DNA from 2 places in the Dorea sp. 210702-DFI.3.17 genome. Region 2 is predicted to be linked to the other one. Evidence: a T-box and tRNA genes for the amino acid it is inferred to sense, from the RefSeq annotation. Region 2 holds a T-box; the other holds one or more tRNA genes.
What was found. The T-box of region 2 lies ahead of metG (methionine--tRNA ligase). A T-box ahead of a tRNA ligase gene usually reads a tRNA of that ligase, here a tRNA-Met.
Positions count from the first base shown of each region.

Region 1 (15,649 bases), on a different contig from region 2:
TCACTGGTTTCTGGCTTTCCATCCATAAGCATCAGGCCTGAAAACTCCGTTCCTGTCATTGTAACGTAACGGTTATTCTCCGGAATCAGTGGGTCTGTAATCTGAAAGCTGACTGCCATAAGACTTTTTAACTTCAACGACATCAACATTCTTCTGACATCTACGATCCGAATCATAATCTTCGGTTTTGCTTCCTTTTTTTCCACTTCTTCCATCTCTTTAGATTCTTCATAATATGGTCTTACATCAACAATCTGTCCATCTTTTCTGTAGATGATAAGCTTTCCATCTTCACATGCCAGCTCTTTCAGTAACCGTTCATAATAATTCTTATCACGCTTAGCGTAAACCTGGTATTTTCTCGCCAGTTCTTTCTGTGCCCAGGCTGAAATTTCATCACAATCTTTGTCTTCAGCCGCCTGTACAGTAATACTTTCCGCCAGTTTCTCCTCCGGAGCATAATATTCAATATTCTGTTCATACATCGTCCGGAAATCATGTGGCAGATAAATAGCCTCCACTGCCGGCATCAGATAAGTAAATGTTACACCGGCCTGGTACATATCCAAAAGAGCCTCTCTTAAAAGTCCGGCCATATACCTTCTGCCACGGTATTCCTTTCTCGTTGCAACTGCCACAATGTAATAAGATTCCTTTTCAATTCCATTGACCATCAGTGTATATGGATTTAAATGCAGCATAGCCTGAATATCATCGTCTTCCCGAACAACATAAATTATGTTGTCCTTCGTCTTCTCCTGATAATAATAATCTACAAAGCTTTTCTCGTCTTCCGAAAACACTTCTTCATAAAGCTTTCTCGTATCTAAATGCTGTGAAACTTCCAGCTTTTCAATTTTCATATGTCCTTTCCTCCAGCCACACTGTACATTTTACTTTATAATTCCAGATTATATAGATGTTGGGCTCAAAAGCACACAACTATGATACCTACGGATTCTGGCATCCACTACAGCCCGTACATCCGCCACAACTGCCTGCACAACCAGAACTTACATCCGCCGGACCGACACCGTAACTGTAATTCACAATCGTCTCAAGTGACGCAATTGCCTGTGCCGAAATACCTTCTCCGCTTCCGGTAAATCCAAGTCCTTCCTCTGTAGTTGCCTTAATATTCACCTGACTTACTTCAATTGCAAGGGCATCTGCAACATTTTTTTTCATCTGCTCAATATAAGGTGCCATCTTCGGACGCTGTGCAATGATTGTCGCATCAATATTTCCAACCACATACAGCTCATCATCAATCAACTCTCGTACATACTCCAAAAGCTTTATACTGGAAATTCCTTTATATTTTGGGTCTGTATCCGGAAAATGCTTCCCAATATCTCCAAGCGCTGCTGCTCCGAGAAGGGCATCCATAATCGCATGGAGAAGCACATCCGCATCCGAATGTCCCAAAAGACCTTTCTCATACGGTATCTGGACACCTCCGATAATCAGATCTCTTCCTTCTACTAATTTGTGAACATCGTATCCCAAACCAACTCGCATTTTAATTCCTCCACAAAACTTTTTTCATTCTCCATTGTCAATGTCTTTTTTTATTATACATGAGAGAATATTCAGAGTCAACGAAAGGCCACTATAGCCAGAGTTTTTTTGCATAATAGAAAATGCAATTTCTTATACCACAAAAAAAGAAATCTGCTTTTGCAAATTCCTTTTCTTACACAAGTAGCGGGAACTGGATTTGAACCAGCGACACCGCGGGTATGAACCGCGTGCTCTAGCCAACTGAGCTATCCCGCCATATATTGAGGTATATATGGGACCAATAGGGCTCGAACCTATGACCCTCTGCTTGTAAGGCAGATGCTCTCCCAGCTGAGCTATGATCCCATATCTTGTGGCTCTCTCGAACCGACTTCGTTAGTATACATCAATATAGTGAGTATTGTCAATAACTTTTTTTATTTTTTTATTATCTTTTTTAATTTTTCCAGATCGTCCATATCAGGATGTGACAATGCACAGTCAAAATTTGCGATCAACATATCAAGATTCGCTGGATGTTCCGGATTTTCTTTCATCTTTACATATCGTTCACGCACAGATTGTGGCATTTTTCCCTGGCACATATACTCTCCAATAACAGCATTGCTTGAATCAATGGATTGTTTGACTTGTCCGAGAATCTTTTCAAAATATACATCACTTCCACCGAACCCAGCCGTTCCAAACAGAAAAATCTTCTTGTTTTTTAGTTTCGCTAATAATTCTAATGTCTTGGTATCCGCGCTCCCTTTGTCAGTCCAAAATCCGATATACAACAAATCGGATGGAGGGATCTTTGAATCATTCTCCCCAAAATAATCGCACTTATCTTTTGGCAATATTTCATAGACTGCATCAGCCAGCTTCTTTGTATTACCAGTTGAACTACTGAATACGATTGAATAATTTTCTTGTTCCATATCTCATCGTCTCCTTCTTTGTTTGATTTTTGCTGTGCTAAACTCTCTCCAGATTATGTTGTAACGCATCAATCAAATCTTTAATAACAATTGGCTTGGATAAAAATCCATCCATACCACATTCCAGTGCTTTCTTTCTATCTTCCTCAAAAGCATTGGCAGTCATGGCAAGAATTGTAATTCCCGCCAGTTTTGGATCCTCCAGTGCGCGGATCTGCTTTGTTGCCTCATATCCATTCATCACAGGCATCTGCACATCCATCAGCACCAGATCATAACCAGCTGCTGTTGAATTCTTAACCTTCTCCACTGCCTCTGCTCCATCTTCTGCTGTATCAACCAGAAAGCCATATTCATTAAGGATCTCCACCGCAATTTCACTGTTCAAAAAGGTCTTTGTTCACTACAAAGCCATGCGCATCCGCACACACCGGAAGCCAGTTTACGCTTCCATCTTCATTCATAAAATTATTAAGATATGTGTCATAGACAGCACCTGCCACGTTGGTTGTAGAAAGATCCATCAGACTGTTTTTCAGAGGACTTGCATCGTGAAGTGAAAAACAACAGCAGGTTATAATATCCGGCAATCCACCGTTTTCCTTAAGAAACTTGTAGAAATCCAGGTCATTATTGCCTACTACAAATTCAACATTGATATTCGGAAGCTGTTCCATTTTTTCTTTTTCAATATGCTCCCCCCTTGTAAAATTGTTTTCCACTAATTCATGAATTCATGAATTATCTTTACTAATAGTTTCGTATCAACAGATTTTATAAAAAAACACCATCTAAAATAGACAGTGTACATCCTTTTTTTACAACTGGCTACCATTTTACAGGTCCTATAGCTTTGCGTCGCAGACTTTCGTCTGTTTTGCCCAAAATATTATTTTAATTATAGCACTTCTTATTTTCTCATGTCTATATTTTTCTATGGCAAAGTATAAAAAGAAAAAAAAGAACTCACAATGTGAATTCTCTTTCCAAGTAGCGGGAACTGGATTTGAACCAGCGACACCGCGGGTATGAACCGCGTGCTCTAGCCAACTGAGCTATCCCGCCATATTTATATTCGCTGCTCTCTTGAACCAGCTTCCTAAGTTTACAATAAGATTCTACTTTCGTCAACAACTTTTTTTAAATTTTTCAATTTTTTCTACATTTGCAAAAATTTCATCTTTTATTTCGTCCCTCGCATCAGTAAATACCTGTGTTCCAATAGATACTCAAAAGAAAAAAGCGAGTCTGTGCGTGGAATCCGGTTTTACCTCATAGATACATTTTCCCGAACTCCTGCACATTCTCGCTGAGTGTATTCACTCCTCTTCCTGATCAGGCGTTTAAAATATTCATGAATTCTTCTCCTGTAATCGTTTCTTTCTCATACAGATACCTTGCCAGATCGTCCAGTTTTTCTCTGTTCTCCATCAATATTCCAGCTGCTTTTTCATGTTCACTTCGAACAACTTCCACAACCTTCTCATCAATCTTTGTCTGCGTCTCTGCCGAACAGGTCAGGGAAGAATCTCCTCCTAGATACTGATTCGTCTGCACTTCCATTGCAACCATATCAAAATCACACGTCATTCCATATCTTGTGATCATAGCCCTTGCAAGCTTGGTTGCCTGTTCAATATCATTGGAAGCTCCCGTCGTGACTGAACCAAACACAATTTCTTCCGCTGCCCTTCCTCCTGTAAGAGTCGCGATCTTATTCAGGATTTCTTCTTTTGTCATCAGATAATGATTGCCTTCCTCGACCTGCATCGTATAGCCAAGAGCCCCCGACGTTCTGGGAACAATGGTAATCTTCTGAACCGGTGCAGAATTTGTCTGCTTTGCAGCCACAAGTGCATGCCCGATTTCATGATATGCCACAATACGCTTTTCTTTATCTGTCAGTATTGCATTTTTCTTCTGATATCCGGCGATAACAACCTCAATACTCTCCTCCAGATCTTCCTGCGTTACAAATTTACGGTTGTCACGAACTGCACGAAGCGCTGCTTCATTTACAATATTAGCAAGTTCCGCTCCAGAAGCTCCGGAAGCCATACGTGCCACTTTATTATAATCTACATTATCACCAACTTTTATTTTCTTTGCATGAACCTTCAGGATATCTTCTCTTCCTTTCAGATCAGGAAGTTCTACCGGCACACGTCTGTCGAACCGTCCCGGTCTTAAAAGAGCCGGATCCAGGGATTCTGGACGGTTCGTTGCCGCAAGAATGATCACGCCCGTGTTGTCTTCGAATCCGTCCATCTCTGTCAACAACTGATTCAAGGTCTGCTCACGTTCATCATTTCCACCTATCTGTCCGTCCCGCTTCTTACCGATTGCATCTATCTCATCAATAAACACAATACATGGTGCTTTTTCTTTTGCCTGCTGGAACAGATCACGCACCTTTGATGCACCCATACCAACGAACATCTCTACAAATTCAGAACCGGACATGGAGAAAAATGGAACATTTGCCTCACCGGCAACTGCTTTTGCAAGCATCGTCTTACCTGTTCCCGGAGGTCCTACAAGAAGAATTCCTTTCGGCATCGAAGCTCCGATTTCTTTATATCTGGCCGGGTTATGAAGATATTCTACAATCTCGCTTAAATTCTCTTTCGCCTCATCTTCACCTGCAACATCACGGAAACGGATTCCCTCGGATGATTTCACATAAATCTTCGCACTGCTTTTTCCCATTCCGAAAGACATGGCGTTTTTTCCACCGGCCCGCTTCATCAATTTTCTGGACATGTATTCTCCCAATGCCACAAAAAACAAGATTGGAAGCACCCAGGATAAAATATTAACCAGAATCGGAGATGACTGATCAATTTCTTCTCCGTAAAAAGAAACATCCGCTTCATATAATCGTTTCGTCAGATCCGGATCATTGACCATCGCCGTTTTGTAAATGGTCTTCCCGTCTTTTCCTGTAAATAAGATTGTATTATCCTGTTGCTGCAATTCTACTTTTTTTATCTCCTTTTTCTCGGTCATAGAGATAAATGTTCCATAATCTACATCTTTAATCTGCTTTTCCTTTATGTAAGGCATCGCAATAATGTTAAATAATATCAGGATAATCAGCACAATCGTATAATAAAACATCAACGGTTTTTTCGGCCGTTTCACCTGTTCCATAATCATTCCTCCATTCTTTCAATATCGAATTCAATTTTCTTTTATATGGTAACAGTTTTTGTCTGATTATTCCAGTTTTATATTATAAAAATTGTATGAATTTCGTAAAATAAAAATATTAAAGTACAATCTTCCAATTATAATTCCTTCGGTTTCGGCCACTTCTGAGTACCGGCTTTTAAGAACTGTGATTTATCTATAAACTTCAGTCTCCTTTTCAAGAACCAGACAGATGCCAGGAAATAAAATGCAACTCCGCCTAGTATATTAATCCAATAACCCAGATACATACCCAGCAGCGTCATACCGATCAACACTGCTGCGATCAATGCAGGTACCGGATGGATTGGTGCAACATATCCACGCTCAATCGTTCCAAGGGGATACATTTTCCGGAACCGGAACATCATGATCACTGTCAGCACATATACCATCAACGCTGAAAATATAGAAAATGTAACAACCTGATCCAACATTCCTGTAAATGCAAATGCCATAGATATCGGCAGTAAAAATACAGTTGCCCGGTACGGTGTCTTATATTTCGGATGTGTCTTTGCAAATATCGGCGGGATCAGCCCATCTCTTGACATTGCAAACCAAGCTCTGCTTGCATCGTTAATGCAGCCATTTGCTGAAGCCAGACACGCCATAATCGTACCAACAAACAATGCAATGATAACATATAATTTTCCAGTTGCCAGTGCCGCGTCATACAACGGATATGCAGACTCACCAAGCTTTTCTGCCGGGACAAGACCTGAGCACACAAACCATGTTGTAGTAGCACCAATCAGCAGCACGGACAAACCTATCATAGTTCCCAGTGGCAGAGCTCTGCTGGTAGACCTGCATTCTTCTGCCGCCAGTGCTCCTCCTTCGATTCCCAGGAAAAACCAGACTGCAAACTGCATGGCTGCAATAATTCCAAGATAACCATATGGAAGTCCATCTGTCATTTTTTTCAAATTAATCAAAGTCAGCTGTGGATCATAAAAACTTGTTGAAAATAATAAAATAAATATCGTCACAAATGCAACTGCCGTAATCACAAAATTCAGGGTCAAGGTTGCATAGACACCACGGTAATTCATATATGTCAGCACAAGCAGACTTAATATGATAAATGGCAGTGCTTTTACATTCGGGTTCAATGATTCAAGTATCTGTCCGACGACCAGAACATCGGCTGCTTCCAACATTGCATATTCCAGCACAAGCATCAGCCCTACGTTAAATGCAGCTAAAGGTCCAAGCATATATTTCGCCATTGTATACTGTCCGCCTGCCTCCGGCATGACCGAACCCATCTCCGTATTCATCATCACGATCATGACATAAAGCATGGCTACCGTCCAAAGTGCAATAACAGAACCAATCGATCCTCCTTTTGCGACCGTAAAATTCCATCCCATGAACTCTCCAACAAGTACAATTCCTACTCCAAGAGCCCAGATATGAATTGGTCCGAGAACTTTCGAAAGTCCCTGACTCTTTTCATTTGTCTTTTCTTTCTCCATAAGTATGCCTCTTAGTCTTTCTTTTCAAGCTTTTTCTCTTCTCTGTTCCTTTTTTCCACTTTTATCAGATCACTCAAGATCAAATAAAGAAATACTGCACATAATACCCATGCTGCAATATTTATAATTGTCCATATGCTCATACCTGTTCCTGCTCCTTTTCGCTATATTCCAGTTCAATAATTTCCTTTAAATCTTTTTTGCTTCTTTTCACAAGAAATGTTACATATGCTGCCAGCGCAACTACAACCGGCACCAGTGTAGATGCCTGGATCACATATGCTTTTCCTGCCTCCTTGACACCTGCAAGATTTTGAAAAAGCATCGTCACAAGCAAAACCACAAAGCATAGGATCATTACGAAAAACACATCTATCACTTGCATTATTTTTTCTTTTTTCGTCTCTTTTTTATTTTCCATCTTCTGTCACTCCTGCTACGCATCTTTCTTCTGCAATTTCAAATTTTCAAGATCCTCTTTATAAATCACATCTTTGTTTCTTTTTAAGTGTCTGTAAACTGCAAAAAGTCCGAGGGACAATGCACTTCCAGTCACCAACGCAATACAAATCATAATTGTTCTTGTAGTAGAATCTCCCGCTACCTGTAAAGCCTGTCGCAATATCGTACTTAAAATACACCACATAAATATTGCAAACCCTGCCAGAAGAATGCAATCCCTATGGTAGACTTTCTGGATTTCCGCCTCAGACACTTTCATTTTTGAGCCCATTTTTTTCATCCTTTCTGTATAAAATTTCCCGCACGCTTTTCAATGTTATCACGATAACATTAGTCGTTTATATTATACTCTTTTTTGCATAAAATTCAATTATTTTTTTAATAAGTGGAAAATCTTTTGAACATAAAGTACTGATTCTGCCGGATACTTTTTATATAACAGGAAATAAAATTCCTGTTATGCAAAAAAAGAAAGCCCCGTAAATCCGGGACTTTCCAAATATTTTAGTGTTTTTTATACAATTCCCTGAGCTGTCATAGCATCTACGACTTTCTCAAATCCTGCAATGTTAGCTCCTGCTACGTAGTTACCTTCCATATCGTAACGTTTTGCAGCATCTACCATGTTGTGGCAGATATTTACCATGATGTTCTTCAGTTTTGCATCAACTTCCTCGAATGTCCAGCTAAGTCTCTCACTGTTCTGTGACATCTCAAGAGCAGATGTAGCAACACCACCGGCATTCGCAGCTTTTCCAGGTGCAAAGATTACACCGTTCTCCTGCAGATACTCAGTTGCCTCGTATGTAGTAGGCATGTTAGCACCCTCGCATACAGCTACGCAACCGTTTGCTACTAACTGTTTTGCATCCTCTAAGTGAAGCTCGTTCTGTGTTGCACATGGAAGTGCCAGATCTACCTTTACAGACCATACGCCACGTCCCTCATGATACTCTGAGTTCGGACGATAGTTCTTGTATTCTGTCAGTCTTGCACGTTTTACTTCTTTAATTTCTTTCAGAGCTGCAACATCAATTCCTTCAGGATCATACACCCAGCCTGTAGAATCGCTGACTGTAACAACCTTAGCTCCAAGCTCCTGAGCCTTCTGTGTTGCATAAATTGCAACATTACCGGAACCGGATACTGCAACTGTCATACCTTTTAATTCTTTTCCATTGAGTTTCAGAAGTTCCTCTGTCAAATACAGAAGTCCATAACCTGTAGCTTCTGTTCTTGCTAAAGATCCACCGTAACTTAATCCTTTACCTGTAAGTACACCTTCGTATACTCCGCGGATTCTCTTGTACTGACCGAACATATATCCAATCTCTCTTGCACCTGTTCCGATATCTCCGGCCGGAACGTCAGTGTCAGCACCGATATATTTGCAAAGTTCTGTCATAAAGCTCTGGCAGAATGCCATAACTTCTCTGTCGGATTTTCCCTTAGGGTCGAAATCAGAACCACCTTTTCCTCCTCCGATTGGAAGACCTGTCAGTGAGTTCTTGAATACCTGCTCAAATCCAAGGAATTTGATAATTCCAAGGTTTACGGAAGGATGAAGGCGTAAGCCTCCTTTGTATGGTCCGATTGAACTGTTGAACTGTACACGGTAACCTGTATTTACCTGAACCTGTCCATTATCGTCTACCCATGGAACACGGAATTTGATCTGTCTCTCAGGCTCAACCAGTCTCTCAAGCAAAGCGTCTTTTCTGAATTTCTCCTCGTTTGCTTCGATTACCACTCTCAATGATTCCAATACTTCTTTTACTGCCTGGTGGAATTCTGGCTCAGCAGGGTTCTTTGCCACTACTTTTTCCAGTACTTCATCAACATATGACATACCTTTGTACCTCCTGAAAAAATGTTATTATGAAATTTAAAGCGCCATATTTCTTGATTTATTTGCATTCATCATTCAAAAAAGAAGGACGGCAAAACCGTTCTTCTCCTTCGACGCTTTTGTCCTTTAATATTGTAAAGTATTTTACTTTATAACACAAGATTTTTTTTGCAAAAAAATGTTATTTTTATATTTTGTGCAATTTTAATTTTCATTTCCTGCATAATTTTGTATTTTTGCCGAAATACAGAACAAGCGCCTGCAAAATTTGCAAGCGCCTGATTATTTTTAAATAAAAACACAATAAAAATCTGATTATCCGCTAAAACACAGTATCTATCAGCATTTTCAAGGGAACAAATACATCAATTTACTACTTATTTACTACCATTGAATGAGCCTTGATACGCCAGTTTTCCTAGATATGCAAAGATATGGTACAGCACATCAGTATTGAAACAAGAAAAAAATTGAATATTTTATAGACTATGGAACGCCTAAAATGACGTTCCTTTTCTATTTTCAGCCGTTCTTATTGGACGGCTATTTTATTACCCAAAATGAAAGGAGCATTAGATTTATGAAAAAGATGTTAAAACGATTGTGTACGGGCTTCTTAGCTCTTGCAACTGTCGTTACTGCTTTACCGACTACACCCGTCCATGCAGAAAGCAAGCAATACTGGACGGAGTCAAAGGAGCGTGTCGGTATCGTTGAAAAAGTAATGAATGACGGTTCGATTGGTTCTACTTTTAACGAGGGGCATTTGACCGTTGAGGGCGAGGACGCTTACTGTATCGACATTAACACAGATTTTAGAAACGGCTACAAAACCAGAGCTGACGTAAGCACCCGTATGAGTGCCGACCAGATAAGCGACGTTGCCTTATCTATCGAATATGTAAAACAGTACACAGACAGCCACAGCGGAATAAGCAACAATCACGCCTACCTTTTAAGACAGCTTGTTGTCTGGCAGAGATTGAGCGTACATCTTGGCTGGCAATGTGATAATGTGCGAGCTTCTTATGATGAAATTCCAAAGGCAACGCAGGACGAAGTTTTCTCTGGTGCAAAAGCCTTTGTCAAAGAGAATAAAGGACGCTATGAATGTGGCGGTTATATCTACTCTGGCGAGGGGCAGGAATTAGGACAATTCTGGGCGAAGCTGAATGTTGGAAATGCAAAACTGCAAAAGACTTCCAGTAATACCAGCATTACAGACGATAACGGGAATTACTCTGTTGCTGGTGCAACATACGGTGTCTTTGCTGATAAGGACTGCACGAAACAGCTTGCCACCCTTACGACTGATGAAAACGGAAATACAGATGTTGTAGAGGTAAAAGCAGGCACAGTTTATATCAAGGAATTATCTGCACCAGCAGGATATAAAGTAGATAAAACTGTATATTCCTTAAAGGTTGAAGCTGGAAGGACAGCGACCTTGAAAGTATCAGATACACCGAAAGTAACAGACACTTTGATTAAGCTTTTCAAGATTGATATGGAAACACAGAAAGACAATCCGCAGGGAAACGCTTCTCTAGCAGGTGCGGAATTTACATGGAAGTATTATGCTGGCTTCTATAAGAAAGACAATCTCCCTGCCGAAGCTACTCGTACATGGGTTACAAAGACAATCGCTGAAACAGACAGCGACGGGACAACCCACTACATCACAAAATTAGCGGACGCATACAAGGTATCTGGCGACAGCTTCTATATGCAGGACGGTAAGGCGGTTCTTCCACTTGGAACGCTAACTGTTGAGGAAACAAAAGCTCCAAACGGCTACTTGTTAGAGGGTGCATATATGCAGGCTGGCGATAAGTCCGAACAGATAAAAGGCTTATATGTAACACAGATTACCGAGGACGGCGACCTTGCCGTACTATCTGGAAGTAACCAGTTTTCCGTATCAGACAAGGTTATCCGTGGCGGTGTCAAAATTCAGAAACGAGATTTAGAAACGGGCGATACAAAGCCACAAGGAAGTGCCACTTTGAAAGATACTGCTTTTGACATCATTTCCTTAAATGATAATTCTGTTTTGGTTGAGGGCAAGCTATACAAGAAAAATGAAGTGGTAAAGACAATCCATACAGACATTGAGGGTGTCGCTTCTACGTCTGCTGACCTTTTACCTTATGGAAAATTCCGTATCGTTGAGAGTAAAGCTCCAAACGGTTACTTAACTGACGGTGCAAAACCGATTGATTTTACAATCACAGAAAATGGTAAAATCGTGGACTTAGAGGACAAATTGGAGAGTGGCTTGTATTGCGAGCTGACCGACAAAACCTTACATGACGGCTATATCGAATACACCCTGCTTTATGATATGATAGCGAACCGCATTACCATTGATGAAGTACGGGCAGAGAACGGCTGTCTAAAGCTGATGAAAAATCTTGTCTGGGAATATGACGCACTTCCCCATGCTCTGATTGCTGGTGGGACTGGTGGCGGTAAAACTTATTTTCTGCTGACACTCATTGAAGCCTTACTGCATACCAACGCTATCCTTTATATCTTAGACCCGAAGAACGCTGACCTTGCAGACTTAGGGACAGTTATGGAAAATGTGTATCACACCAAAGAAGAAATGATTGATTGCGTCAATGCCTTTTATGAGGGCATGGTACAGCGAAGTGAGGAAATGAAGCGACACCCGAACTATAAGACGGGCGAAAACTATGCCTATCTGGGACTGCCACCCTGCTTTCTTATCTTTGATGAATATGTGGCATTTTTTGAAATGCTGGGGACGAAAGAAAGCGTGGGCTTACTTAGCCAGTTAAAGAAAATCGTTATGTTAGGACGACAAGCAGGTTATTTCCTTATCGTTGCCTGCCAGCGTCCAGACGCAAAGTATTTCTCGGACGGTATCAGAGATAACTTCAATTTCCGTGTGGGATTGGGGCGTATCAGCGAATTAGGTTACGGTATGCTGTTCGGTTCAGATGTGAAAAAGCAATTTTTCCAGAAGCGTATCAAGGGGCGTGGCTATTGTGATGTGGGAACAAGCGTCATAAGTGAATTTTACACGCCTTTAGTACCGAAAGGACATGATTTTTTGCAGACTATCGGCTCTCTTGCACAAGCAAGGCAGGACGGGACGGCGACGTGCGAAGCGAAAGGCGACGGCACGGACTAGCCGTTGCTGGTGTGGCGTAAGCCACGCCAGCAGGTAAAACCCCTCGGTATCTAACAGAGGGGTACGTTTACAAATAGACAATAGACAAAAAACATAGGAAACATAAGGCTTCTGGCATGATTTTCTAACAAAAATCGGCTGTGAAGTCGCCTTAAAAAACTTCACACTTTATAGATTGGGGGTATGGTTCTGAATGAAGAACAATGGATAAAAGAATTACGGGAGAAGCGGATTGCTTACGGTATCTCACAAGGCAGACTGGCGGTGGCTTCTGGTATCACAAGGGAATATCTCAACAAGATAGAAAGTGGAAAAATGAAGCCGTCAAAGGAACTTCTGGAAACTCTGTATAAAGAACTGGCAAGGTTCAATCCAGAAGCACCGCTTACCATGCTGTTTGATTATGTGAAAATTCGTTTTCCCACGCTGGATATACAGCACATCATCAAAGATATATTAAAACTGAATATCAATTATATGCTCCATGAAGATTACGGACATTACAGCTATACGGAGCATTATTCTTTAGGGGACATCTTTATCTATACGTCGGCTGACGAGGAAAAAGGTGTCCTTTTAGAGTTAAAGGGGCGTGGTTGCAGGCAGTTTGAAAGTTACCTGCTGGCACAGCAAAGAAGCTGGTATGACTTCCTCATGGACGCATTGGTAGACGGTGGCGTGATGAAGCGTATCGACCTTGCTATCAACGACCATACGGGCATTTTGGATATTCCAGAGCTTGCGGAAAAATGCAGGAAACGGGAATATATCGGAAAGTCCAGAAGTTATAAGTTTTACCAGTCGGGCGAGCTTATCAAGCACAGAGAGGACGACAGAGAATATATGGGACGCACCCTTTATCTTGGTTCGCTGAAATCAGATGTGTATTTCTGTATCTATGAAAAGGACTATGAGCAGTACGTCAAGCTGGGGACACCGCTGGAAGAAGCTGATATTATCAACCGTTTTGAGATACGGCTTCGCAATGAACGTGCCTATTATGCAGTACGGGATTTGCTGACCTATTATGACGCAGAGCGGACCGCCTTTTCTATCATCAACCAGTATGTGCGGTTTGTTGATGAAGAACCAGACAAGCGGAAAAATGACTGGAAACTCAATGACCGCTGGGCTTGGTTTATCGGCGATAACAGACAGAGCTTGAAGCTGACGACAAAGCCAGAGCCTTACACCTTAGACCGTACATTGCGTTCTTTGACTGCTCCTGCATACTTCGTATGGAGCTTTCTGTGGCAATCTGCAACGCATGAATTTTACCCTCACGGGACTGTGCAATGAGCTGTCTGAAACTGTCATGCACGATAAATTTCTGCTCTGCGGATAAGAAAGAATAGTTGTACGGTATCAGCTCATAGTAGGCGAATACCTCATTGTCCTTGTTCCAGACAAGGTTATTGTCAATATATTTTATCGGGAACATAGTTCACACTCCTTACTGCCGTGATTGTTTCATTCAAGGTCTGCTTATGCAGTTTTACGGCTTTTCCTGCATAAGTGATTTTAGGTCGCAGGGCATAGGTTATCTGTGATTTCAAAAAGCTGTACGGCTTCTTTCCGTCAAAGGTTTTCTGCGACATGAACCAAGTGAGAGCAACGGGAATACCAAAGTATTTGAGAAATGCTCCCTCAATCATGGAAAGTGGGGGAATATCCCCAAACAGAATGATGATAAATTCCGTAATCACAAACCATGTAATCTGTGTAAAGGTAACGGGAAAGGGTAAGTTAAAGTCATTGATTGCATACAAGACTTTTTCCACGTTCCAGATACCCGTATAAGATTTAATCTTTTTCAAGTTCTTTCAGCTCCTTTCGTAAGTTTCTAAATGGAAAGGACAGCCATGTTTCAGACTGTCCCTTAAAGAGAAATACGCTGTCAGTAGCAACCATGCTTGTCGCTGATCTTCCAGCGTTAATATGGTATCTCGCACATACCTCGGCTTGTTTCAATAAAGCAACCACCCATATCCAAATCTCGCCCGTAGGCTTCATAGTCAATGTAGTTCTGTAAGCTGGGTGGAATGTCCCCAAGTGCCTGCAATTCGTCTATGTAGTAGTAGGCAACGTCTGTCATGGTTTCACAGTCGGGATAATAATAAATATCGTCCTTGTGTTCCACAACTTCTTCCAGCGTCCCGTAGTGGCTGATAAATTCGTCCAGACACTCTACGATATAGTCAGGAAGTTCCTCTATGATTTCATACATCTCATTGAGTTCTTCAATGGAAACATACTCGCCAATCGCAATGGGGAAGTTGTCGGTATCATGGATTGCGTATTCCTCATACTGTTCATTCAAGCCGATTTTTTCTTTCACATCTTCCTCGTCAATAGGAAAAGTGAACCAAGCACCGACTAAATAGCCCTCATTGTATTTGCCAAGATTAGCAATATAAACCGCCATATCATCAATCATAAGCACCACCTCATTTCCTACTCTGGCAGTTCAAAGATACCGTGTTCTGTTACTAAAAATTTCCCGTGTTCCTGCAAGTGAGAAGCATAGGCTTCAAAGTCAAAGTAATATTCTTGACAGTCCTCGGATAAATGCTTGAATGTCGGGTCATTCATCAGCTTTTGCCTTGCAACATCTATCATGCTTTTGCAGTCGGGATAAACCGTAATCACGTTTCTGCAAATATAAAGTGCTTCTAAGTTTTCATACACGGTAAGAAGTGCTGTATATTCTTCCTGCATATCGCTTGAAAGCTGGCGGTACATAAAATCTAGTTCGTTGAGCTGGTACACGCTTGTATGTTCGTGGACTTCATCAGCAAAGGGCAGTACCTTTTCGATAATGCGGTAATCTTGACTTTCTGCACCGACACCTAACTTTTCTTCAAACTCTGCAACATCTATCGGCAGGTCGAACCAGTATGATGTTGTTTCTTTGCCAGTTGTTCCTCTCGTTTCCACCAGCACCCTTGTTTCCTGCATTGTTCCTCACGTCCTTTCTGTTGTTTCATCACATCTTTTAAGCTCTGGTACGACATACCAAACACATACTTTGAAAAATCTTCTAACTGTTTTTCTTCATAAT
Region 1 covers NZ_JAJCNB010000001.1:366,903-382,551, forward strand. Annotated here, with positions in the region: gene LI149_RS01810 (GNAT family N-acetyltransferase) at 1-863, opposite strand, end outside; gene ispF (2-C-methyl-D-erythritol 2,4-cyclodiphosphate synthase) at 952-1,521, opposite strand; tRNA gene LI149_RS01820 (tRNA-Met) at 1,706-1,779, opposite strand; tRNA gene LI149_RS01825 (tRNA-Val) at 1,797-1,869, opposite strand; gene bilS (flavodoxin family protein BilS) at 1,941-2,444, opposite strand; partial or broken gene LI149_RS01835 (response regulator) at 2,482-2,832, opposite strand; partial or broken gene LI149_RS01840 (carbohydrate ABC transporter substrate-binding protein) at 2,828-3,118, opposite strand; cyclic di-GMP riboswitch class I at 3,261-3,336, opposite strand; tRNA gene LI149_RS01845 (tRNA-Met) at 3,436-3,509, opposite strand; gene ftsH (ATP-dependent zinc metalloprotease FtsH) at 3,780-5,597, opposite strand; gene LI149_RS01855 (APC family permease) at 5,735-7,117, opposite strand; gene LI149_RS15410 (hypothetical protein) at 7,129-7,260, opposite strand; gene LI149_RS01860 (hypothetical protein) at 7,257-7,538, opposite strand; gene LI149_RS01865 (hypothetical protein) at 7,554-7,850, opposite strand; gene gdhA (NADP-specific glutamate dehydrogenase) at 8,094-9,428, opposite strand; partial or broken gene LI149_RS01875 (SrtB-anchored collagen-binding adhesin) at 10,009-11,694, shown strand; partial or broken gene LI149_RS01880 (FtsK/SpoIIIE domain-containing protein) at 11,671-12,588, shown strand; partial or broken gene mobT (MobT family relaxase) at 12,772-13,797, shown strand; partial or broken gene LI149_RS01890 (hypothetical protein) at 13,766-14,029, opposite strand; gene LI149_RS01895 (conjugal transfer protein) at 14,007-14,405, opposite strand; gene LI149_RS01900 (antirestriction protein ArdA) at 14,522-15,025, opposite strand; gene LI149_RS01905 (antirestriction protein ArdA) at 15,043-15,546, opposite strand; gene LI149_RS01910 (hypothetical protein) at 15,465-15,649, opposite strand, start outside.
Region 1: it encodes a tRNA-Met, which carries the amino acid that the T-box ahead of metG (methionine--tRNA ligase) is inferred to sense. The anticodon was not compared.

Region 2 (15,652 bases):
CCGTTTCCAGTACAATCGATGTCAGTGGTATTGCTTCCACGACACTTTTTAGTTTCTTTCCATTTTTAAAAGTGACGACACCACCGACTCCGATATAATATCCCAGTTTCACATACTCAGCCGCCAGCTCTTTTGAACCGGAAAAACAGTGGATAATTCCGGTCAGATCCGATGCGTGCTCCTTTATAATACGAAATGTATCTTCCGACGCATCACGACTGTGGATATTTACCGGAAGCCCGACCTTTCTCGCCAGATCAAGCTGTCTGATGAACCACTTCTGTTGAACCTCTCTCGGCTCCACATCCCAGTGGTAATCAAGACCAATCTCACCGACAGCAACCACCTTCGGATCGTGACACATTTCCTCCAGACGTGTCAGCGCATCATCGTTCAACTCGCCGACCTCGTCCGGATGGACACCGACAGCCGCATAAACTGCCGGATACTGATGTGCCAGCGCAAGTGCATTTTCACTTGTCTGCATAGAAGCACCCACCGTCACAATTGCTTTCAGCCCACGCTCCTTTAAGTTCGTCAGCAACATTTCCCGGTCCACATCGAACTGTTCGTCATCGTAATGTCCATGTGTATCGATAATCATATTACAGAATCTCTTTTCTGAGCTGCTCTGGTGTCTTCATAGATAATAATGCAGGCGCGATATCAAATACACTTCTTGCTCCGTTCTCGCCCTTCTGATTCAGGCGGTAAGCTGCTCTTGCATAAGCAATCAGAACGCTCGCTGTGAACTCTGGATTAGAATCCAGTTTCAGAGAATACTCAATCACATGCTTGTTGCCCTCTTCTCCAGTTTCACCTGTGCGGATCACGAATCCACCATGAGGCATCTTGCTGTGGTCTCTCTTCAGCTCTTCCTCAGAAATAAAATGAACGGTCGTGTTGTATTCATCAAAATAATTCGGCATAGTCTTGATCGCATTTTCAATCTCAGCTTTGTTGGCACCCTCTTGCGCTACAACATAGCACTCACGCGTATGTTTGTCTCTTGTAGTCAGCTTTGGCTCACTTCCACTTCTCACCTGATCAACAGCCTCGTCAACAGGAACTGTATACTGGATCGCATTCTTCACACCCGGGATACGGCGGATAGCATCAGAATGTCCCTGGCTTACACCCTTGCCCCAGAATGTATATGTGCTTCCCTGGACAAGAATAGACTCCGCATAGAGACGGTTCAAAGAGAACATTCCCGGATCCCAGCCAACAGAAATAATACTGATATTATTTCCCTCTTTTGCAGCTTTGTCCACATTTGCAAAATACTCTGGGATCTTGGCATGTGTATCAAAACTGTCAATTGTGTTAAAATTCGCTGCAATCTCTGGACCCATGACCGGAAGATCCGTTGCAGAACCACCGCACAGAACCATTACATCCACGTCACCCTTCATAGATAACATATCATCCATGTGCACTACTTTCGCACCCTCAGTCGCAACTTTGACAGACGCAGGATCTCTTCTTGTAAAAACTGCCGCTAGCTCCATGTCCTCATTTCTCTTAATTGCCTGCTCAACGCCACGGCCAATATTACCATAACCTACAATACCAATTCTAATCTTACTCATATTTCCTCCTTTGGGGACGGGGTTTTTTCAAAAAAACCCCGTCCCCAATTAAATTGTGTAATTATTTAAACTGCCTTTTTCCGCTTCTTACAGCGATTGTTAACCTGTCCCTTTTTGAATTGTGCTTCATCGTACACAAAATTTTTAAGTTCTGTATATTAGCAAATCTCTGCTCCTGCCGGCATTGCTTTTTCCGGTGTCATCAGGGCCAGATTTCCTTCTGCATCTTCTGCGCACAGAAGCATTCCTTCTGAAAGTACTCCTGCAAGTTTTGCCGGCTTCAGGTTCACAAGTACCATAACTTTCTTGCCGACCATTTCTTCTGGTGTATAGTGTTTGCGGATTCCGGATACAATCTGTTTTACCTGACTTCCGATTTTTACCTGTGAGCACAGTAATTTCTTAGATTTCGGGACTGCCTCGCATGAGATGATCTCACCTACCTGGAACTGCATTTTTCCGAAGTCGTCAAATGTAATTTCTGGTTTTGCATCAATATCGATTACTGTCTCTTCTTCACCATCTGCCTGATTCTCTTTCTCTTCTGCTGTCATCTGTGGATGAAGTTCTTCTACTTTCTTCATTACTTCTTCTACGTCTAATCTTGCGAAAAGAATTTCCGGCTTTTCTGTCACTTTTCCGTCACCAAGTTGTGCAAGAATCTTCTCAGATGTTTCTGGCATGAAGGACTCCAGAAGTCTTGCGCCTGTTTTGATGCTCTCGATCAGATTATAGAGCACTGTCTCCAGACGGTCTTTCTTAGCCTCTTCTTTTGCAAGTGCCCACGGCATTGTCTCGTCGATGTATTTGTTGCAGCGTTTGAAGAGTACGAAAATCTCTGTGATCGCATCTGCCACACGCAGCTCGTCCATCTTAGCTTCCACTCTTTTTGGCGTATCCTCTGTGATTGCTTTCAGATCCGCATCAACTGCTTTGTCTTCTTCTGTCTCAGCAACACCTTTATTCGTCACCGTTCCGCCAAAGTATTTATTTGTCATAGAAATGGTTCTGTTGACCAGATTTCCAAGTGTATTTGCCAGATCGGAATTCATACGCTCTACCATAAGCTCCCAGGAAATAACTCCGTCATTCTCAAATGGCATCTCATGAAGTACGAAGTAACGTACTGCGTCAACTCCGAAGAAATCTACCAATTCATCAGCATACAATACATTTCCCTTGGATTTACTCATCTTACCATCGCCCTGCAGAAGCCATGGATGTCCAAATACTTGTTTTGGAAGTGGAAGATCCAGTGCCATCAGGAAGATTGGCCAGTAAATAGTGTGGAAACGGATAATATCCTTTCCGATCAAATGTAAATCTGCAGGCCAGTTTTTCTTGAACTGCTCTGTGCTGTTTCCATCACAATCATATCCGATTCCTGTGATGTAGTTTGTCAAGGCATCCAGCCATACATACACAACATGCTTTGGATCAAAGTCAACCGGAATTCCCCATGTGAAGGATGTTCTGGACACGCACAGATCCTGAAGACCTGGAAGAAGGAAATTGTTCATCATCTCATTTTTACGAGATACAGGCTGAATAAATTCCGGATGCGTGTTGATATAATCGATCAGACGGTCAGCGTATTTGCTCATTCTGAAGAAATATGCTTCTTCCTTCGCTGGTTTACATTCGCGTCCACAATCCGGACATTTTCCGTCTACTAACTGAGACTCTGTCCAAAAGGACTCACAAGGAGTACAGTACATTCCCTCGTATGAACTCTTATAAATGTCTCCCTGATCATACAGTCTTTTGAAAATTTTCTTGACCTGTGCTTCATGATCCTCATCAGTCGTACGGATAAATTTATCATAGGAAGTATTCATTAAATCCCAGATTTTCTTAATCTCTCCCGCTGCATTGTCAACGAACTGTTTTGGTGTAATACCTGCCTCGTCCGCTTTCAGTTCAATTTTCTGACCATGTTCGTCAGTTCCTGTCTGGAAAAATACATCGTATCCCTGACTTCTTTTGTATCTTGCAATTGCATCTGCAAGAACGACCTCATAAGTATTACCAATATGCGGTTTGCCTGATGCATAAGCAATCGCTGTAGTAATATAATACTTTCCTTTGTTGCATTTCTCACACATATTCTTCTCTCCTTCTATAATCTTAATTTTTCATTATTTAATGATAATTTTTTTCACATCCTGCCGGTGGCTTTTTGTATAGGTAGGAAATGCAATTTCCTACCTATACAAAAAAACCGCCTTCTCATACTGAGAAGGCGGGATATTCCGCGTTACCACTTCTTTTCGCTCTATCCTCACGGATCAGAACCTCATCGAGTGCCATCTACACTCTTTCGCTGTAATGGGCGAATCCCATTAAGTGCTAAATTCCTGACCTGTCTGCCACTCTTCACACTCACTGCTCCAAAGCCATCTTCCGCTTGTTCCAATCCGCCCTTCTCAGCTTAACCGGGGCTTCTCTGTAGAATCTTTCCAACCGTACTCTCTTTTTCCACGCATTTTCTGTTTCATTTTCAATATTCAGCAATTTCCATAAATCATCCTGGCTATCTTATGAATATTTACATCTCTTTTATATAGATATAAAAGAATTTCAACGTAAAAATCGTAGCACAGTAAGGACTGGCATGTCAAGCCTTTTATATAGCTTTCCTATGGCCAGCTATTAATACCCTGCCATTAATACCCTGCCATTAATACCCCGGCTATTAAATACTTTGTTTTGTCTAATTTATTCGCCTGGGAACATAGTTGCTTCCAGTGTCTCCATCTCCGATTCTTCGATTCCGTATGCCCCATCCTTGTCCGCTGTTACATGAACTTCCAATGTCGTCTCATCACCGTAAGAGTTTGCTTCAATCGCACGGTTCAGGCTCTCAACTAAAATATCCATAAGCACATCTGTCTGTGTCGGATCTTTTCCCTGATCTGCATACTCTGTTGCAATATCATTTACATAATTGGAAGAATTACTGAATACATCTGATGGCTTGATCACTACAGTTACTACATAGCTGTCATCATCCTGTTTCTTGGCATCTTTTACTGTGAAATCTGCCAGATCATAGGCCTTATCAGCTACCTCTATGTATTTATCCATCATCTCATCACTAACGTCCATTCCTGAAAATGCGCTCTCGATCTGAGTTCTCATACCTTCTGTCACTTCTTTTTTCGCATCACTCTCAGAAATTCCACGGTATTCGGCATATTTATCATACTGTGCATGATAATTTGCATCTAATACCGATTTTGTGTATCCTGCTGCATCAAAATCTTTGCCACATGCAGTCAGCCCCATACACATCAGTACCGCCATCCCCAAAGCCAATACTCTTTTCATTCTCTTCATACCTTTTTCCTCCTCGTTTTGATTTTTTTCAAATCTACTCTATGCTCAGTCTAACATACCCCTATAAAACCCGCAACTACTTAAACCTCTTTTTTATCCTCTCATATGAACCTCTTTTTTATCCTCTCACTACTTAAACCTCTCTTTTATCCTCTCAGGAACATCATGCTCTCTTCCGTAAGTTCCAGATAATCCGGCATTCCTTTCTCTCCGATTTTTTCCAGCTTTTCTCTCTGAAGAAACCAGCAGATCGTCTGTTTATTCTGATTTTCTTCCCCCTCCGGGTAAAGGTAATAATTTCTTTCGAAAGGAAGTGCTGCCTCACTTTCAACATTTATCTTCAGACAGTTCTCCTTTCGCTTTCCCCACACTGGCACAAAATCATGAGCCCGATACCCAAACCAGGTTGCCTGTTCATCAATCTCCTGATTCGTATGTAATGTAATTCCCCAGTCAAGGATCTCTGCCGTATGTACATCTACACGTTTTATTCTGGAAAAGTTCTTACAGCCGGTCAGTTTTGCAGCCTCTTTATATACAGGCTTCGCAAATATTTCTTTCGTTTCTCCATAAATGACCGGTTTCCCCTGATCCATGATCAACAGTTCCTCGCTGAAACGATAAATTTCGTCTCTGCTGTGCGATACCATAATAACAGTTCCTTCATAATCTTTCAGCATCTCGATCAGTTCCTGCTGAAGCCGGTCTTTTAAAAATACGTCCAATGCGGAAAATGGCTCATCCAACAGAATGACATCCGGCTCATACGCCATGATCCTCGCCAGTGCAACTCTTTGCTGCTGCCCACCGGAAAGCTGTCCCGGCAACCGGTCAGCAAGTCCTGTCAGCTCAAATTTTTCAATCATTTCCTGTACTTTTTTTTGCTTTTCTTCCTTGCTGCCTTTCAGACCTGCCGCAATATTTTTTTCAACTGTCATAGTTGGAAACAACGCATAATTCTGAAAGAGGTAGCCGACATTTCTTTTCTGTGGTTTTAAATCCACTTTATTGGCCGAATCAAGCAGCACCTTATCATCAATCTGTATCATTCCAAAATCCGGTGTCTCAATCCCCGCGATACTCTTAAGCGTCATGCTTTTTCCACAACCAGATGCTCCCAGAATCCCGATTCGTTTCGATTCTGTCTGAAAATGTATATCAAGACTGAATTCTCCCAGTTTTCTCTTAATATCTACTTTAATTCCCATTCTTTATCCTTCCCGCATCTTTCCACAATTTCCCGTACAATCCCATGCATTCACCATCCACAATTTCTTTTTGTCGTATGCTTGGCAACTCAAACAACATACTGAAGATGCAGTATGTTGTTTAACCGGATCTACCAGCGTTTGATATTCTTCATCTTTGTGCCGGATATAAAATTCATGGAAAAGATTACAAGAAATGCGATGAGCATAACGATCGCTACCCATACTCCCGCTGTTGCATAATCCCCATCCTGAATGACCATAGCAATTTTCTGAGAAATCGTTCCCGTCTTTCCGGGAATATTTCCAGCCAGCATAGATGTTGCTCCGTACTCTCCAAGGGCTCTTGCAAATGTAAGAATAGTTCCGGATGCAATTCCAGGTCCTGCACTTGGAATCACAACTTTCCAGAAAATCCGGATGTCAGACATACCAAGTGTGCGCCCTGCATAAATCAGATTGACATCTAACTGTTCAAAAGCAGCTCTTGCATTACGATACATTAGCGGAAATGCGATAACGGTTGCTGCAATAATACAACCAAGCCATGACTGCACGACCTTAATATCAAATGTCTCATACAAAAAAATTCCAAATGGTCTTCTTTTACTAAAGATCAAAAGCAGGAAGAAACCTGCGACAGTCGGTGGCAGTACCATCGGCAGTGTCAGTATTCCATCAATGACCGCCTTCTTGCCCGGTGTTGTCTTTACCACTTTTCTCGCCGCATAAATTCCTAAAAAGAATGATATAAAAGTCGCCATGATTCCTGTTTTTAATGATATAAAAAGCGGGCTCCAGTCCAGATTTTTAATAATCGATTCCATTGCATCCATCTATATTCCTCCTCCGACTTCAAGAATGTCCCTGCCCTGTTTTGAGACAGGAACGGGACTTTTTTTGCTTTTTTAATTCCCAGTCAACTTTTTGCTGGCTTAGGAAAGATATTCCTTACTCTACATCTGTATCGAAGTAGTATTTCTGGAAAATTGTTTTTGCTTTATCAGATGTTACAAAATCGATGAAATCTTTTGCTGCTGAGACTTCTGCATCACTTGCTTCGTCATTTTTAACCTGAGCGATCGGGTAGATTACATTTCCTGTAAGATCATAGCTTACTGTCTGAAGGATATTAAGCTCATCCTCATATCCATATGTATCAGAATAGTATGTTGTACCAACTTCACAAGATCCCTCTACAACTGCTGCCAATACTTTACTTACGTTATCCTGCTCGCTGATTTCAACTCCGCCAAGTGCCTCAGATACTGTCTCTGTAGGAATTGTGGATACATCATCAACTTTATCAAGGATTCCAAGGTTTACAAGTGCCTGTCTTGAATATTTTCCAACCGGTACGCTTCCACCTGCAAGAGCGATGCTGGAAGCATCTTTTAAAGTCTCAAGTCCGATAACCTTTGTTCCACTGTCTTTACGTGTTACAACTACGACCTGGTTGTTTACAACATTCTTACGTGTTCCGTCAACTACAAGTCCGTCTGTCTTCTCCAGCTGATCCATCTGTTTCTGAGCTGCTGAAAAGAATACATCACACGCATATCCTTCCTCGATCTGTGTAAGCAGTGTTCCTGAACTATCTGCATTAAATGTAATCTTCACATTTGGATGGTCTTTCTGATACTCTGTTGCGACTTCATCCATAACTTTGCTCAAGCTGGCGGCAATAAATACCTGAAGCTCTACATCCTCTGCATCATCAGCCTTCGCCTCTGTTTTTGTCTCCTCTTTTTTGTCATCTTTGCTGTCGGATTTACTTCCGCATGCTACAAGTCCTAATACCATAGACATTGCAAGTAATGTTGCTAATACTCTTTTTTTCATCTCGTTTCTCCCTCTTTTGGATTAGCATAATGACTGTTTTTGAAAATGCGATTCGTTTTACAAAAGCAATCGGTGTATAAATAATATAGCGGTCGTTTATACGTGTTTACACATTTTCATGTCTGCTCTCACATGCAACCGCTATTATTATCCTCTCTGATATCATGAATTATCAGCTATTTCCACATTCACCATCTGTGCCACGCAAAATTCCAAGTCCATGTCCCAGATGTGGCAATACATACTCCAGACTCTCTTTTACAGCCTTCGGGCTTCCCGGAAGATTAACGATCAACGTCTTTTTTCGAATTCCGGATACAGCCCGGCTAAGCATTGCTCGTCCGGTAATAGAAAGTGAATACTGACGGATCGCATCTGCAATTCCCATCGCCATGCGGTCACAGACTGCCTGTGTTGCCTCTGGTGTCACATCTCTTTCTGCAAATCCGGTCCCACCTGTCGTAAAGATCACATTGACCTGTCTCTGGTCTGCCAGTCTCATAAGCTGATGCTTCAAAGGCTGCTCTCCGTCCGGAAGCAGTAAGGTCTCTATCACATCATATCCTTCCTTCACAAGCATCTCCTGAATCAATGGACCACTCTTATCCTCTCGCTCTCCTGCAGCACCTTTATCACTCAAAGTAATAATCGCCGCCGTAAACGGACGATCTTTTTCTAATGGAAGCATTGTGATCTCATCACCAGCCTTAATCTCGCCACCTTTCAGAACCCTTGTGAACACACCTTCTCTTGGCATGATACAATCACCCATAACCTTGTAGATCGCACAGTGGCTATGGCATTCTTTTCCAATCTGCGTCAATTCCAAAATTGCTTCTCCAATCTGAAATTTCGTTCCTACCGGGACTTTACTCAGATCAAACCCTTCCACAACAAGATTCTCTCCGAATGCCCCAAAGTCTACGTCCGCACCTTTCTCTCGAAATGCTTCAATCTTTTCAAATGAAAGCATACTCACCTGACGGTGCCATTTCCCCACATGGGCATCTCCCTCAATTCCCCATTCTTCCACAAGTCTTGCAGACTCAATTGGTTTTTTCTGGGTTCCTTTTTTCTCACTAATACAAATTGCTAATATCTTTCCCACAGCTCTATCCCCCAATTTGACTCATTTTCTTATCTTCCGTAATTTCACTTAAATTTTCAAAACGGTGGCTTTTTGGCTTTAACTGAATTGCCTCCGTGATTGCCTGATACAAATATTCCAATATTTCTTGATCTGCCATTGTCGTCCCGCATCTCTGCGACTTTTCATGCCTGTCAATAATATCCTTCAGCTCCACGCCTTTTCCATAGCACAGACAAGGTTTTAAACACCCTTGCGCCGTCATGCGTATCCGGTTACAATACTGACAGAATTTTCCATGAAGTGCACTGATAAATCCTACACTTCCCTGACCTCCCGGAAGCTTCACATAAACTGCCGGTCCATTTCCATGAATCTGTCGATCTTCCTGAATATCAGGATATTGTTTCTTTAACTCTTCCAAAATGTCTTCATTGTAAATCGTCTCAAACTTTTTTCCAAGCCCAATCGGCATCATCTCAATAAAACGTACATCCAGCTTTTTCTCCAGCGTCAATCTTGCAAGTGCCAGAAATTCATCCTCATTCATGCCTTTTTGAAGTACACTGTTGATTTTCACCGGGATTCCGGCATCTACTGCCTGATCCACACTTTCCAGCACCCTGAAAAGTTCGTCCCGTCCGGTAATTACCTGATAACGTTCCCGGTCCAGTGTATCCAGACTAATATTCACCGCATCCAGCCCATTTTTCAATAGTTCTGGCAAATATTTGAACAGCAGGACACCATTCGTAGTCATTGTTACCTGCTCTACTCCCGGAATCTTCTTAATCTTTCCAATCAATTCCGGACACCCCAGTCTTACCAGCGGTTCTCCTCCTGTAATTTTGAATTTACGGATTCCGGCCTTTGCAGCCGCCTGACAGACCATCTCAATTTCTTCGTAAGAAAGAATGTTCTTCATCGAAACTAATTCTACTCCTTCCGGCATACAATACCGACACCGGAGATTACACCGATCCGTAATGGAAATTCTCATATAATCTATTATTCTTCCATACTGATCCTTCATAAATCTTTAAACTTCCTCCAACAATACCTTTACTTTACCACCACACACCATGCCTTCTTCCTCGGCATCTTCACCAGTCATATCCACATGCACGATTTGTGGCGCTTTTGCGCATCCTCGCAGTATTAATAACGCTTTGCTGACAATCGCGGCTTCAATACAGCCGCCCCCAATAGTGTCTACACATCGTCCGTCTTCCATTATCAACATCTTCGTTCCAATACTTCTTGGCGCACTTCCTTTTCGTTCGACTATCGTCGCCAATATCTTTTTCTGATCCTCACATTTCACGATTGCATCCCGGATTTCATTCGAATAACCGGCTCCTCGTTTATCCTGATTCTTGACCTGTATAATTTCTGCCATAATGGATATTGCGATTTCTTCCGGTGTCTCCGCCTTTATATCCAGGCCAATCGGAGAATGTAACTGACTGATCACCTGTGGATCGGCTCCATTTTCAAGGACACTATGTTTTACCTGTGCCACTCTTCTGCGGCTTCCCATCATTCCAATGTACGCATGTGGTTTTCTTACAATACTTTCCAGACAGATCCGATCATACACATGTCCGCGGGTAACGATTACAAAAAACGTATCTGAATCACCGGGAATCTGTTCCAGTCCCGCTTCAAATGTATCACAAATAACTTTGTCTGCTCCTGCTCTTCTGGCGTTATCTGCAAATTTCGGTCTGTCTTCCAGTACTGTTACATAACATCCAATCTGTCTTCCAAGCTGAATAATCGGCATGGAAACATGTCCCCCACCACAGATCACGATTTTCTTCTGTCCACCTATAACTTCACCAAATATTTTTTCGCCATCAACAAGCGCTATACCATTTACTTCTAACTGCTCTATCTGCTGGTCATGCTGTTCTAAAAATCCCCCTGCAACAGATGCCCATACCAGCTTTCCATTCGATACAAGCGCTTTTTCCCCAAATGCCTCTCCTGTCAGTCCTGTCAAAACGATATTTTTACTCTCCGGCTGCAGTTGTTTTAATTTTTGTAAGAATTCCCACATCTGCACTCACCTACTTTCCAAATCCGCAATTCGGGAAAGTACAGACCGGACAATTCAAGCATAAGCCGCCTTCTCCCAGTGTATCAACATCTGCTTTTTTCAGAATCTCTCCAGCCACGATCCGTGGCAGAACCAAATCAAAAATAGTCCGTTTCGCATACATAACGCATCCCGGAAGACCAATGACTGGTCTTTTTTTCTCTCCATAGTAGGACAGCAAGAACATGGCTCCCGGAAGTACAGGTGCTCCGTAAGTTACGATCTCAGCACCTGTATTCTTAATCGCAAGCGGAGTACGGTCATCTGGATCCACACTCATTCCGCCTGTACAAAGTACCATATCCACCCCTTCATCCAAAAATTTCTGAATAGCCGCTGTAATATGTTCATGGTTATCATCACTTACTACATGCCCGACGACCTCTGCTCCATATTCTTTCAATTTTTCGATAATGACCGGTGTGAATGTATCTTTGATCCTTCCGTAAAATACTTCGTTTCCAGTATTTACAATTGCAGCTTTCATCTTTTTAAATGGAATCAGCTCAAAAATCGGTTCTTCACCAGCTGCTTTTTTTGCACGCTCCATTTTTTCTTTTTCAATAACAAGAGGAATAATCCTTGTCCCGGCAATCTTATCGCCCTTTTTTACCGGAAAGTTTCCATGACGACAGGCAATCATCATTTCACCCAGCGCATTTACTGCATTCAATCGCTCTGTATCAACCTTTAAAAGACCGTCACACTCCGCGATCAGTTCAATTTTTCCTTCTTTGATTTCCGATGGGATCATGTGCTCATTTGCACACATATCATACAAGATCTTAGCCGCATCATTTTCATGAAGCATATTCTCATTATTCTCCCAAATGTAAATGTGATCTTTTCCCACACTTAAAAGTACAGGTATGTCTTCCTCTGTAATAATATGGCCTTTTCGAAATACGGCATCCTTCGTAACGCCTTTGATAATTTGTGTGATGTCATGGCACAATACCTGCCCCACTGCATCTTCCGTTCGCATTAATTTCATTGTATCCATTCCCTTCGAATATTTTTTCAAAACTATTCGCAGTTTAAAAAAATATTTTTATAACATTTCTCAGTTATTTTAATATCAATTTTTTTGATATTAAAATAGGGATTTTTCACCTTTTATCTAAGGTAAACAAAATCCCCTATAATTTCGCTCAAATTTATATAATATATTATAACAAAACAGGTTTTTTTGTCAACCAATTCGTCATATTCTTCAGTCATTCAAAATTCACAAATTCTTTTATCCTGTCCCTCGCATCATTTCTTATAGGATATGTTTTTCTCCATTGAAATGCTCCATGATTGCTTCCAGCACCCCGCCACCGATTGCTCTGGCTTTATCCGAAATTGTATAGCAATATTCTTCCTTACATCTGGCATCAATATCTCCACACTTCATGCCAATTGTAACATTTACCCCTGGCTGCAGCATTCCCCGGACAATACCACTCATCAACGCTCGGACAGATTTTCCACCGCTATAAGCAACAATCTGATCTTTTTCCACATGATCACCGATTTTAACCACAGGCTCATAAAGTCCGTCTGCCGATGCACGGATGATCCTTTCAATAGAATATCCTCCTATTTCTGCCGGGATTCCTGTATTCGGAATTGCACAGCCTTCATGGATCACTTTACCAAGATTATGTCCTCTCATAGTCTCCACTACTACGTGGCAGTCTTTTCCAGCGGTAAATCCAGGTCCGACCCCAATTACAAATTCAGCAGCGTCTATCGTTGTTCCCAGATTTTTTTTTGCCAGTATTGCATCTACAACTACATCTGCCTTATACTCTTTCAGATACTTAAGTCCTGGATCCACAAGAAGCGGTATATACCCCTTTTTTATTCTATCATCTATCTGTTCCGGTCCGTCAGTCAGTTTCGCAGTAACATGTTCTACTTCTGCATTTCCTTCATACACTGCTCTAGAAAATGCAATTGTCCGTCGTACAGTCAATGGAACTTTCGTCTCTGTCATAATAATTTCAAATCCGCATTTATATAGGCGATATGCAATTCCTGTAGCCAGATCTCCTGCTCCTCTTATTAAAATTCTCATGCGCCAGTCTTCTTTCCCTTTTTGTTATTAGCTGCTCGTCCCCTGTAGAAGTGCTTTTAATTTAATTCAAGAATTTAATTAAAATAATTCACCGTCTTGAAAAACATCTTTATAAATGTCCTGGGCTGCCGCTTCAACGCGTTCCCTGTAAAGTTCATATTTTTTAAGAAGCATATGCCCACGCTCAGTTATATAGGCTTCGCCACCATTCTTTCCACCGCTCATGCGCTCCACAATCTTCCAGCCTGTCTCTTCCTCCGCTGTATGGATGAGCTTCCAGCCTTTACTGTAAGACATACCGGTCTTTGCGCAGGCCTCCCGCACAGAACCCAGACGATCGATCTGAGTCAGAAGTGTTACAGCACCCGGTCCAAAAAAAGAACGATTCACTGCAAGACTTACTTTCACATGACCTCGTATCTGCTTCTCTGCAAATATCTGCCGTCTTTCTTCATATTCCCGTGCAGATGTCACCTTCACAAGAATCCCTTCATTCTCAACCTCTATATGCGCGATTCGATAACCGAACTGCTTCCAGAAAGCCGCCACACCGGTACTTCTGACGGTTCCTTCTGCTATCTCTGCACTCTCTTCAATCTGTTGTTCCAGTTTTTTGCAGATATTTCTTGCGCAGGCCTGACTGGTACAGATTAAGTCGCCAAACATACCTCCATATACTGCACCAAGCAATTCTGCCTGACGCTTCTGCATCATTAACAATATATCCGGTTGAAAAAAAGGAAAACGAATATCTCCGACAAAAATACGTTCGCATGTATCCGATAGATAAGAAAGTCCCTTCAGAACTGCTAATTCAAAGGAATCTGACTCTATATCCAAAAATGTAACCCCGCGACGATGCAATGTCTGCTCTATCTTATCTGCCATTCCATCCCGTGTGACCAGAGCAATGTCTGCCACACCCGCACGTTGATAGCTTACAATCATCTGTTCGAAAATGGTCGGTCTCTTCATCTCAAGAAACTTTTCCATCTCCTCATCTGGTATCCCGACTCCGGCCACCAATATTACTGCGCCTAACTTCATCTGTCCCACCATTTCTAATATATAATAAAATTATTATAGCAATAACCTCTTATTTGTCAACGGATTTAGCGCTCCCTTAGTTCTGGCAAGGCCTTGCTTTCTGACCGTCAATCTTTTCGTTTCTGATCTCACCACTTTTTCCGCCACTTTTATGACAAAGATAAATCTCTCCGATTTCCATAGATTTATCGATGGCTTTACACATATCATATACAGTAAGAAGTGCCACACTGACACCTGTGAGGGCTTCCATCTCCACGCCTGTCTTCCCGGTCACTTTTACTGTACAATAACAGTCAATTGCACATTCCTCTGGTTTCATCTCGAAATTCACACGGCATTTTGTGATTGGAAGAATATGGCACATCGGAATCAGTTCGGAAGTTCTCTTTGCACCCATAATTCCGGCAGTTGTTGCCACTCCGAGCACGTCCCCCTTTCCGACTGTTCCGGCTTCAATCGCATCGTAGACTTCCTTGCTCACCAGGATACGTCCTTTTGCCGTAGCCTCCCGGACTGTGTCATTTTTCTCCGTAACATCGACCATGATTGCTTTTCCATTTTCATCAAAATGTGTTAGCTGCATTTTCTAACTCCTTTCAAATGTGATTTTCTGTAAATTCACTACACATTTTACAAAAATCACTTTTTTTCAAGAATGCCTCGGCATTTTTTCTATGTCATGTATTCCATGATAACACATTTTCTCCGAACTCTGTTCATAAATATTATAGAAAGGCACTGAAAGGATTCTTTGTATGTCTCTTTATAAAAAACGGCACTTTCTGTTGGTTGGTTTTATGTCCGGTCTGCTGATTTTTGCGCTGCTTCTAAGTGCGATTGTTGGTGGAACTTCAGCTTTGGATATGAATTCCCGCTTCGACCGATACGTGGAGGAACTATTTAGGCAGGAGGTGTCTGCGAATACGATCACGCTTCATTACACAGTAAAAGATCCGGAATCTTATGGAATTCAAAATCCACCTGTCTCTTGTGGATACGCCGGAACAGACTCGGCGCTTATATGTGCTTCTGCGGAAAATGCTCTTGCAAGCCTTCATCAGTTCAAACGGAACAAGCTGTCTGATTATAATAAGCTGACTTACGACATTCTTGAACACTCTTACACCTCTTCTTTGGAAATGGGGCCGTATCTTTTATATGAAGAACCTCTCACACCACTTACCGGTACTCAGGCACAGCTTCCTATTCTTCTGTCAGAATATCGTTTTTATAATACTGACGATATTGACACTTACCTGAAACTTCTGACTACCATTCCCGATTATTTCCAATCTATTCTCACATTTGAGAAAGCAAAAAGCAGCGCCGGACTTTTCATGGCTTCCTACGTCGCCGACGACATTATCA
Region 2 covers NZ_JAJCNB010000021.1:10,138-25,789, reverse strand. Annotated here, with positions in the region: gene LI149_RS10520 (TatD family hydrolase) at 1-604, opposite strand, end outside; gene LI149_RS10515 (diaminopimelate dehydrogenase) at 606-1,592, opposite strand; gene metG (methionine--tRNA ligase) at 1,751-3,697, opposite strand; T-box leader at 3,828-4,082, opposite strand; gene LI149_RS10505 (hypothetical protein) at 4,311-4,931, opposite strand; gene LI149_RS10500 (sulfate/molybdate ABC transporter ATP-binding protein) at 5,078-6,139, opposite strand; gene modB (molybdate ABC transporter permease subunit) at 6,271-6,975, opposite strand; gene modA (molybdate ABC transporter substrate-binding protein) at 7,091-7,981, opposite strand; gene LI149_RS10485 (molybdenum cofactor synthesis domain-containing protein) at 8,154-9,089, opposite strand; gene moaA (GTP 3',8-cyclase MoaA) at 9,094-10,101, opposite strand; gene LI149_RS10475 (XdhC/CoxI family protein) at 10,108-11,130, opposite strand; gene LI149_RS10470 (molybdopterin-binding protein) at 11,141-12,163, opposite strand; gene yqeB (selenium-dependent molybdenum cofactor biosynthesis protein YqeB) at 12,434-13,234, opposite strand; gene LI149_RS10460 (winged helix-turn-helix domain-containing protein) at 13,313-14,281, opposite strand; gene moaC (cyclic pyranopterin monophosphate synthase MoaC) at 14,358-14,867, opposite strand; gene LI149_RS10450 (DUF885 domain-containing protein) at 15,040-15,652, shown strand, end outside.